Regions from separate parts of the Monashia sp. HAY1-5C genome, predicted to be linked through region 3. Evidence: riboswitches for the same ligand, from Rfam matches in the RefSeq annotation. Region 3 holds a riboswitch; each other region holds the start of a gene.
What was found. Region 3 has a riboswitch for cyclic di-AMP ahead of ACR9ZK_RS05455 (C40 family peptidase). Riboswitches for the same ligand answer to the same signal wherever they lie in the genome.
Positions count from the first base shown of each region.

Region 1: it holds a riboswitch for cyclic di-AMP, as region 3 does, so the genes downstream of both, ACR9ZK_RS09680 (transglycosylase family protein) here and ACR9ZK_RS05455 (C40 family peptidase) in region 3, are expected to answer to the same signal.
Region 2: it holds a riboswitch for cyclic di-AMP, as region 3 does, so the genes downstream of both, ACR9ZK_RS20810 (CHAP domain-containing protein) here and ACR9ZK_RS05455 (C40 family peptidase) in region 3, are expected to answer to the same signal.

Region 1 is NZ_JBPGXG010000049.1:15,034-18,294, reverse strand. Features, by position in the region: gene ACR9ZK_RS09685 (serine/threonine-protein kinase) at 1-902, shown strand, start outside; cyclic di-AMP (ydaO/yuaA leader) riboswitch at 1,227-1,412, shown strand; gene ACR9ZK_RS09680 (transglycosylase family protein) at 1,418-2,080, shown strand; tRNA gene ACR9ZK_RS09675 (tRNA-Thr) at 2,324-2,396, shown strand; gene ACR9ZK_RS09670 (hypothetical protein) at 2,449-2,820, shown strand; gene ACR9ZK_RS09665 (aldehyde dehydrogenase) at 3,166-3,261, shown strand, end outside.
Region 2 is NZ_JBPGXG010000216.1:57-3,317, reverse strand. Features, by position in the region: gene ACR9ZK_RS20820 (zinc-dependent alcohol dehydrogenase family protein) at 1-863, shown strand, start outside; gene ACR9ZK_RS20815 (iron chaperone) at 1,083-1,469, shown strand; cyclic di-AMP (ydaO/yuaA leader) riboswitch at 1,752-1,935, shown strand; gene ACR9ZK_RS20810 (CHAP domain-containing protein) at 1,935-2,786, shown strand; partial or broken gene ACR9ZK_RS20805 (N-acetyltransferase family protein) at 2,914-3,261, opposite strand, start outside.
Region 3 is NZ_JBPGXG010000022.1:10,265-13,525, forward strand. Features, by position in the region: gene ACR9ZK_RS05445 (carboxymuconolactone decarboxylase family protein) at 1-273, shown strand, start outside; gene ACR9ZK_RS05450 (DsbA family oxidoreductase) at 274-966, opposite strand; gene ACR9ZK_RS05455 (C40 family peptidase) at 1,051-1,803, opposite strand; cyclic di-AMP (ydaO/yuaA leader) riboswitch at 1,806-1,989, opposite strand; gene ACR9ZK_RS05460 (iron-dependent transcriptional repressor DtxR) at 2,260-2,961, opposite strand; gene ACR9ZK_RS05465 (MFS transporter) at 2,980-3,261, opposite strand, start outside.

The DNA of each region.
Region 1 (3,261 bases), on a different contig from region 3:
AGGTCCTCGACGCCGCGGGCGACACGCAGGTCTTCCCGGACCGCGGTACCGCGGTCCTGCCGCCGGTGGCCTCGTCGCCGAGCCCGTCGCCGACGCCGTTCCTGACGCGGCCCGCCCTGGACGACGTCCGGTGGGCGCCGCCGCCGAGCGGGCCGCGTCGCAGCGCCGTGCCCCAGCACGACCCGGCACCGTGGGACGGTGACCGTGGCCGGGACCTCTACGACGAGCGCCACGGTCCGGGCGCCGGGCCCGACGACTGGGACGACGACTGGGACGAGGAGGAACCCGAGCAGGCCCCGCGCGAGGGTGACCCCCGCATCGGCCTGGCCATGCGCACCGGGCTGCTCGGTGCCGCGGGGATCGCCTGGGTCGGCGCCCTGATGTCCTGGCCGGGGCAGGCGTTCCTCGCGCTGCTCGTGTGGTCCGTCGTCGCCCGCGCCACCGACCGGTCGGTGTCCGCGCTCGTGTTCCGTCGGTACGCCCATGGCCGCCGCGGCACCGACATCCCGCTCGCCGTCGTGACGAGTCCGTGGCACCTGCTCGTCGGCGCCGTCGCCACGGCCGTGAGCCTGGTGCTGCCGCTCGCGGTGGCGCTCGCGGGCATCTTCGCGACGGCGTTCCTGCTGGCCGGTGCCACCGGTTCCGAGCTCGGGCCGGGCTCGCCGACGACGCTCGCCGTCGGTGGCATCGCGGGGCTCGCCATGCTGTGGTGGGGGCCCGGCGGGGTGTCGCTGCGCCGCGGGTCCCGCTCGATCGTGCGCCGTCTCGTGCCGGTGGGGACACCGTCGCAGGTCGTCGCGGTGGCACTGGTCGTTGCCGGGCTCGTCGTCGGGCTCGTCGCCGTGGACCACGGTTCGAGCCTGACCTGGCTGCCCTTCAGCGGCAACCCGTTCACCCGCTGAAGCGCTCGCGGGGTGGGTGTGGCGGCGTCCGTGGCGGCCGCCGTCCGGTCCTTGCCGATCGGCCCGGTTCGGTCAAGGCCAGATCTCGAGAAGATCACGAAATCATCTCGGATCGGGTTGTGGTTCATTCACTCGTCACGTACCGTCGTGCCTCGGCGGTCCCGGTTCTCCGGGCCGGAAAGGGGTGGTCTCGGGTTTCCGGGGTGTCCACCACCGGTAGGCGCCGTGCGTCCGGCCTCCACACGGCACGCTGGATAACTTCACATGGACACCCAGCAATCCGGTCCCTGAGCGCGCCGAGCCTCGCCAGCCAGGGACGCAGCCCACACCCGTGGGCCGGGCGAGGACGGGGGACCCAGTGTGGTCAGTGAGTTGTCATGTCGAGGACCGTCGTTCGCCGACGGTCGAGGGCCGACTCGACTGACCTTGGGGTGAAGCCGCAGCCGCGGCAGGGCACCTGACGTCCCCAACCCGACAGCTAACCCCGCAGGCGCGCGTCAGGAAGGAATACCCCTATGCAGTACCTGTCCAAGCATGCTGCCGCCAAGCGGGTCTCGATGAAGCAGCGCATCGCCGGAGTCGGCATCGCCGGAGCGGCCACCGTCGTCGGTGGCATCACCGCCGCCGGGTCGGCCAAGGCCGCCACCGTGTGGGACGCGGTCGCCCAGTGCGAGTCCGGTGGCAACTGGCACATCAACACCGGCAACGGCTACTACGGCGGCCTGCAGTTCTCGAGCAGCACCTGGGTCGGCTTCGGCGGTCGCGCCTACGCCTCCCGCGCCGACCTCGCGAGCAAGGCCGAGCAGATCACCATCGCCCAGAAGGTCCTCGCCGTGCAGGGCCCCGGTGCGTGGCCGGTCTGCTCCAAGCGCGCGGGTCTGACCCGAGCCAACGGTGGCGCCGACGCCGCCGCGTCGCGCTCGAGCGACCGCAAGCCGGTCACGACGAAGAAGAAGGTCTCGAAGAAGAAGACCTACGCGACGAAGAAGACGACGAAGAAGGTCAACAGCTACGCCGGAACCGGCAAGCGGGTGACCGTCCGTCGGGGCGACACGCTGGGCACGCTGGCGCAGCGGTACCACGTCTCCGGCGGCTGGAAGACGCTGTACGCTGCGAACAAGGCTCGGGTGCACAACCCGAACCTCATCTACGTCGGCCAGGTGCTGCGTCTGCCGTGACGCTGCCTGACCGAGCCTGACCGGACGGCCCCGCGCGACCAACCCCTGGGTCCCGCGGGGCCGTCCTTCATGTGTCGCCCTGGTTCCGTGGTGGGGCAGGGCCGGCCGGGCCGGTCGGGCCGGGCCGGTCGGGCCGGGGGCGGGGCCCGGCTCCGCTCCTCGACCGGCCTGGGCCCGGACGTCGGTGCTCGGTTACGCTGGCGCCCGACCGGATGGCGGCGGCCCTGCCGCCTGACCGGTGCCGCTGGCGTGGCGCAATTGGCAGCGCACCTGTCTTGTAAACAGGTGGTTGGGGGTTCGAGTCCCCCCGCCAGCTCTGTGCTCAGCGAGCTGGATAGTGCCCCTGACCTGCGGTTTCGCCGTTATGAGTGCGAGGGACGTCGAGGGACACGAGTGGAGGGGCAGGGGCGGTAAGCCACTCGGCATCGCACGCAGATTGCCGGACTCGCTCGCCGCCGCTGCCCGTCCGGCAGCCCGCAGGACGGCGACCAGAGTGTCAGGTGGGCCGAACCGCCGAGGGTTTCGGATACCTTCGAAGACTGGCCTCGAAACGATGGCAGGCCAGCTACATCGGGCCGGATCTCACTAGACACCGTGCTCCGCCCAAGCCAAGGCGCTGCTGGCCGGGATCCGGGCGCGGGACGCCGTGGGCAAGACCCGCAAGCGCGTGGCCATGGAGCTGGTGGCCGACCTGGAGCGGATCCATGCCCGGAAGAAAGGCCGCCGACACCGAGCTGTAGCAGCTCGTCGCGGCGACCGGGACCTCGCTGCTGGGCCTGCACGGCATCGGGCCTTCGGGTGTGGCCCGGCTGCTCGGCGACTCAACTCGTAGCGGCGGGGCTGCTTCCGCCACTTCGCGCTGGGCCGCACCCCTTGGACCCAGAGCCAACCCTTATCGAAAGCGTGACCGACATGTCTGGCGTCGTTGCGGGCGACTCTTGAGCGCTTGACGACTCTTCGGCCCGGGCTTAAGTTGGACATCCGTAGAAAAACGCACCCGCGTCTACCAGCGAACCGCCTCCTGAGCATGGGTCCGTCTGCTGAGGAGGCCACCCGCGAACCTCCTCGCAACGAAGGGTCACCCGATGCCAGCCGGACAGACAGCAGAGATGTGGCGCGCCCAAGCGGAATCGCTGGCCCCGCCGAGGCTGATGGTCATCGATGGTCGCTGCCGGCCGGCC
Region 2 (3,261 bases), on a different contig from region 3:
GCGTGGGCGCCACCATCGGTCACGAGGCCGTCGGCGTCGTCGAGGAGGTCGGCGCGCAGGTCCGGGAGGTCAGGCCCGGCGACTTCGTCGTCATCCCGTTCTGCCACTGCGACAACACCTGCCCGGACTGTCTCGCCGGTGTGCAGTCCGCGTGCCCGAACGCCGACGGCACCGCGAGCGGCCAGGCCGAGCTGACCCGCGTCACGCAGGCCGACGGCAGCCTCGTCAAGACCGACGGGATGCCCGACGAGAAGTACCTGCCCTCGCTGCTGGCGCTGTCCGACGTCATGGCCACCGGCTGGCACGCCGCCGTCGCCGCGAAGGTGACGCCCGGCTCCACGGTCGTCGTCGTCGGTGACGGCGCGGTCGGCCTCTGCGGCGTCATCGCCGCCCAGCAGCTCGGCGCCGAGCGGATCGTCGCGATGTCGCGGCACGAGCCGCGACAGGCCCTGGCCCGCGACTTCGGCGCGACGCACGTCGTGGCCGAGCGCGGCGAGGAGGCCGTCGCGGCGGTGAAGGACCTCACCGGCGGCGTCGGGGCCGACGCCGTGCTCGAGTGCGTCGGCACGCACCAGGCCATGGACACCGCCTTCGACGTCGCGCGGGCCGGGTCGACCGTCGGCTTCGTCGGCGTCCCGCACGGGGTCGAGCTGCCCGTGCGCCGGATGTTCTCCCGGAACATCGGGCTCGCCGGCGGCGTCGCCCCGGTGCGCCGCTACCTGCCGGACCTCCTGGACCGGGTGCTGTCCGGGCGCATCGACCCCGGCAAGGTCTTCGACCTGACGCTGCCGCTCGACGAGGTGGCCGAGGGCTACCGCGCCATGGACGAGCGACGCGCCGTCAAGGTGCTCCTGCAGCCGTGAGCCGCCTTCCCTGACGCGCTGCGCGCGGGCTCTCCCGCCTGACGCGGACGGCGCCTCGGGCCAAGGGGATTCACCGGACGATCCGGCCTCTCCATGCATCTGTCGCTTTGCTCCGGTTTGGCGCCGAATGGCGAGGTTCCTTTGCACTGACCCCTTTGGGCCAATAAAGTCGCAGTGATCCCGCCCGACAAACCGGTCCGGAGACAGTGAGGACCAGGATTGGCCCCCAGATTCGCGTCCGTCGATGACTACATCGCCTCCTATCCCGAGGAGACGCGAACTCAGCTCGCGAGGGTTCGTACGGCGGTGCGCACGGCGGTGCCCGACGCCAGCGAGAAGATCAGCTACGGCATGGCGACCTTCACCCTCGACGGCAAGCCGTTGCTGTACTTCGCCGGGTGGAAGAACCACGTCGGGGTCTACCCCGTCCCGAGCGGTGACGAGGCGTTCGAGGAGGCCATCCGGCCCTACCGTCGCGCCAAGGACACCGTGCGTTTTCCGATCACCCGTCCCGTGCCCCTCGACCTCGTCGCGACGATCGCCCGCCTGTGCGTCAGACGCCGCGCGGAGCGCGAGCAGGACGAGGACGAGATCCAGTCCGGTTGAGGGCGTGACGACGCCGGGCGACGGACGGACCGCGCCCGGCGAGGCGTATACCCCGGAGCGGGGCCGACGTACCGGAAAACCGACCAGTGGGTCTGTGACCCATGTCTCACTCCGCGGGCGGTATGCCGCCGGTAAAGCGGGAGCAACCGGTCGTTCAAGGGCACACCCGGCGCGTCACCGTTACCTCGGCGTGACATTGCCCGGTTGATTCGTCTACAGTTCCGGGAGTCCGGCCACCAGGCCGGACACGCGCGAGGTGGACCGCCTAGTCCTGTCACCGCCTCGTTCGTGACGACAAACCTTGTGACAGGAGCGGAGGAACCACGCGTTTCTCCGGGCGTCCGGCACCACGACTCCGGACGTCCTTGGGGTGAAGTACCCATCCGGGCCGCAGCTGGCACGGGAGGGCACCGGGCACCTTTCCGCCCGAACCCGACAGCTAACTTCGTAGGCGCGGAGAGGTACATGACGACTGAGAACACCCGCGGGCGCCACCGTGCGCCGGGACGACACAACCCCCTCAACGAACTCAAGCTTCTCGCCCGTGAGTCGGCCCAGCCGGCGATGAAGGGCGCCGCGATCGTCGCGGCAACCGGTGGCCTCGTCGCCACCTTCGCGAACCCGGCCAGCGCCGACGAGGCGAAGCCGGCCAACGGTGCGGTCGCCGCCCTCGGCAACGCTGCCGCCGTCGGCCCGGCGACCACTCCCGCCGTGGCTCCCGCGACGGCCCTGTCCAAGATCGGCTTCCAGCCCCAGGTGCAGCAGGCCGTCGCCCAGCGCACCGCCACGGCCAAGCCGACCGTCATCGAGGACCTCGTCGTCGAGAAGGCCCGCCAGGCCGCCGCGGAGCGCAAGGCCGCGGCCGAGCGCGCCTCGCGCGACGCGTCCCGCCGGTCCCTGACGACGAGCACGATCTCGACCAAGTCGACGAGCAACGCCTCGGTCCCGAGCGCCTCGTCCGGCATGCGCGCCTCGTCGAACTGGGCCACCCCGGGCCAGTGCACGTGGGGCGCTCTCAACAAGTGGTACCAGTCCGAGGGCTACTACCCCGGTGGCTGGACCGGCAACGCCATGGAGTGGGCCTCCGGCGCCGCCTCCGCCGGCTACACCGTGAGCGGCACGCCGCGCACGCGCTCCATCGTCGTCATGCAGCCCGGCGTCCACGGCTCCTCGAGCGTCGGCCACGTCGCCTGGGTCACGGCCGTCAACGGCAACGAGGTCACCATCATCGAGATGAACGCCCTCGCCGGCCCGTACAACTACAACACCCGCACCGTCACCGACATCTCGGGGATGCAGTACATCTACGCACCGTGACCTGACCGGTGCGCCCGCGGGATGAGGGCGGGGACGACCACGTGTCGTCCCCGCCCTCATTGCATGCCGGGGCGTGCGGGGCCGGAGGCCGAGGGTGCCTGACGGGACCCGGGGCCGGCCGTGGCTTTCAGCGCGGCTCGGGGGGCGGCTCGGGGCCCGCGTGCGGCTCGCCGAGGAGCCGCTGCACCCATGCGACGTCGTGCCACGCGCCGTGCTTCCAGCCCACCCGCCGGAAGGTGCCCACCGGCTCGAACCCCAGCGACGCGTGGAGCCGGTTGCTCGCCTCGTTGGGCTGGGCGATGCCGGCGGCCGCCATCCGGTAGCCGCGCGCGGTGAGCCGCTCGAGCAGCGCCAGGTAGAGCGCCCGCCCGCCGCCGCGCCCCCGCCGCTCCAGGTCGAGGTAGACGGAGACCTCGCAGGCCCAGCGGTAGGCCGGGCGCGTCTTGAACGGACCGGCGTACGCGTAGCCGAGGAT
Region 3 (3,261 bases):
GTCGCCCGCGACGCCAACTCCACGACACCCGCCGACCTCGAGCCGCTGCGCGCCGCCGGCTTCGACGACCGGCAGATCTTCGCCATCACCGTCTTCGTCGCGCTGCGGCGGGCCTTCTCGATGGTCAACGCCGCCCTGGGGGCGCTGCCCGATGCCCAGCTGCGCTCGGCCGCGCCAGGGCCGGTCGACGAGGCGGTGTCCTTCGGCCGCCCCAGCGCCGGGGCGCCCTCGGCGAAGACGCTCGGGGACGCGTCGCCGACCGCCGCCGGCTAGCTACGCCTCGTCGCCACCCTGCACGGCGACCCCGCGCAGCAGGGCGAGGTAGTCCTCGACCGGGCGGGCCCCCGGTACGGCGGCGAACCCGTTGGCCAGGACGAACGGCGTCACCGTGATGCCGAGGTCGCGGGCCTGCCTCTCGTCGGCGCGCACGTCGTCGGCGTACGTGTCGGACGCGAGCACGGCGGCGACCCGCCGCTCGTCGAGGCCGCACTCGGCGCAGAGGCGCTGGAGCACCTCGTGGTCGTCGAGCGCCAGCCCCTCGCGGAAGTGCGCCGAGAAGAAGCGCTCGACGGCAGCCGCCTGCAGGGCCCGGCCGCCCATCTCGCGCGCCAGGGCCACGAGCCGGTGCGCGTCGAAGGTGTTGGCCATGACCGCGGTGTCGAAGTCGAAGACGAGGTCGTGGGCCTCGGCCGCCTCGATGGCCTTGGCGTTGAGGATGTGCCCGGCGACGGGGTCACCGTTGGTCCGCGAGCCGATCTGGTCCTGCGCGCGGTCGTTGCGCCCGACCGGCCACTCGGGGTCGAGCTCGTAGGCCCGCAACCGCACCGACACGTCGTGGGGCCGCTCGAAGGCGTGGATCGCGGCCTCGATCCGGTGCTTGGCGATCCATGACCACGGGCAGACGAGGTCGCCCCAGACGTCGAGCTCGATGAGGGTCGTGGACTCTGCAGCAGCCTGGACGGTCATCACGTCATCCAACCACGCCGGCGAGGAACGACGTCGCGCCCCGGACCCGTTCGGGTCGGGGGCGCGACGGAAGCCACGGGTCGGTCAGGCGCGGCCGTAGCCCGACGGCGTCGTCCAGATCGAGTGGTACCCGATCGTCGTGCCGGGGCGCTGCGCGTCGATCATGACGCCGGGGCTGACGTAGATGCCGACGTGGTAGACCGGCGAGCCGAAGAAGACGAGGTCACCGGCGCGGGGGTTGCTCACCGGCGTCGTCGCGGCCTTCTGCTGCGAGGCCGTGCGCGGCAGCGAGATGCCGGCCTGGCGGAAGACGTACTGGACGAAGCCGGAGCAGTCGAAGCCCGACGGGCTCGTGCCGCCGTAGACGTACGGGACGCCGAAGTAGGACTGGGCGATGCCGACGATGCCGGACGCGGTGGGCGCCGGGTCGGACAGGGCCGTGCGGGAGGCCGAGCGGGAGGAGCGGTCCGCAGCCTGCTGGCGCGCGTCCTCGGCAGCCTTCTCGGCGGCGCGCTGCTTCTCGACGGTGACGTCCTTGATGACGAGCGGCTTGACGCTCGCCTGCTTCGCCGCCGGCTTGGCGTAGCCGATCGCCGAGAGGGCGCTGGCCGCCTTGAGCGTGCCGACCTGCGGGCCGACGACCGACGGGGCCGCGGTGCTCGAGCCGTCGGCGGCGCTCGCCGGCCCGGCGAACGTCGCGACGAGCCCACCGGAGGCGGCCACGATCGCGGCCCCCTTGACGGCGGGCTGAGCGGACTCCTTGGCGATGAGCTTGAGCTCGGCGATCGCGTTGAACCGACCGGGGGCGCGGTGGCGCCCGGGAACGTTCTGAGCCACGTTTGACCTCTCGACGCCTACGAGGTGAGCTGTCGGGTTCGGGCGGAATGAGGTGCTGCTCGCCCGGCCTTCACTCGGACCTTGCGGTCCACGGAGGGCTTCACCCCGAGGACGTCGTGCGACGCCCGAAGGTGGGTCCCCCGCTCCTGCCATGCGGATCGTTCAGGGGCTCAGGGTCGATGGCAGGACTAGGCGGTTCGACCCGAAGCACTCGCCCGACGGGGAGAGCGAGCGGGGCTCACGCTACCCAAGTTCCCCGCGGCTTGTCACGCCGGGAGTCGGTGATTTCAACAGATTTTCGGACAGGCCACCGCACCTCGCCCCAAATCCCCACAGTCCCAAGGCGATCCGGGCCCGATACGAGGGCCCGATACGAAGGCCCGATACGAGGGACAGAGGGCGTGCGGGCCGGTCCGGCCTCAAAGCGGGGCAGGGCGGGCAACGGCCGGGCTCGCGTCAGGCGACCTGGCAGAAGACGTGCGCCGCGACCTCGTCGGGCAGCGACACGCCCTCGCCGGCGTCCGCCGCGTCGCTCACGGCCAGCACGCGTCCCTCCTCGCGGACGACCCGGACCCGGGCCCCCGGGAGGACGCCCGCCGAGGTCAGCAGGGCCAGCGCCTCGGGGTCGACCTGCACCGGCTCGCCGATGCGACGGATCGTCACGGCCGCGGGCTCGTCGCCCGCCGCCGCAGTCAGGGACATGAGGCCGGTGAGGAAGCCGTGCGCGGCGTCCTCGGGCACACCCAGCTCGTCCAGGCCCGGGATCGGGTTGCCGTACGGCGACTCGAGCCCGCCCTTGATGAGGCCGAGGATCTTGCGCTCGACCTTCTCGGACATCACGTGCTCCCACCGGCACGCCTCGTCGTGGGCGTACTCCCACTCGAGGCCGATGACGTCGACGAGCAGCCGCTCGGCGAGGCGGTGCTTGCGCATGACGCGGGTCGCCATGAGGCGGCCGCGGTCGGACAGCTCGAGGTGACGGTCCCCGGAGACGGCGACGAGACCGTCGCGCTCCATGCGGGCCACGGTCTGCGACACCGTCGGGCCCGAGTGGCCCAGACGCTCCGCGATGCGTGCGCGCAGGGGGACGATGCCCTCCTCCTCGAGCTCGAAGATGGTGCGCAGGTACATCTCGGTGGTGTCGATCAGGTCCGTCACGGTCATACCTTCTCAGAATCAGGACGCCCCGGGCGTCGCGTCCGGGCCGGGACGGGCCGCCCGCCCCCGGAGAGGGCGCGTCGGGTCGTGGCGCGGCACCCAGATGCGCAGCCAGCCCGCACCGAGGACGGCCCCGACGCCGAGGACGACGGCCGACGCACCGAGGGACAGCACGGCCGTCAGCGCGGACAACGCCAGCGGGCCCGCGGCCCTTCCCAGGTCGGCGCACAGGCGCCAGCCGCCGAGGAACTGGGCGCGTCCGTCGGCCGGCGAGGCGTCGGCCCCGAGGGTCATGATCAG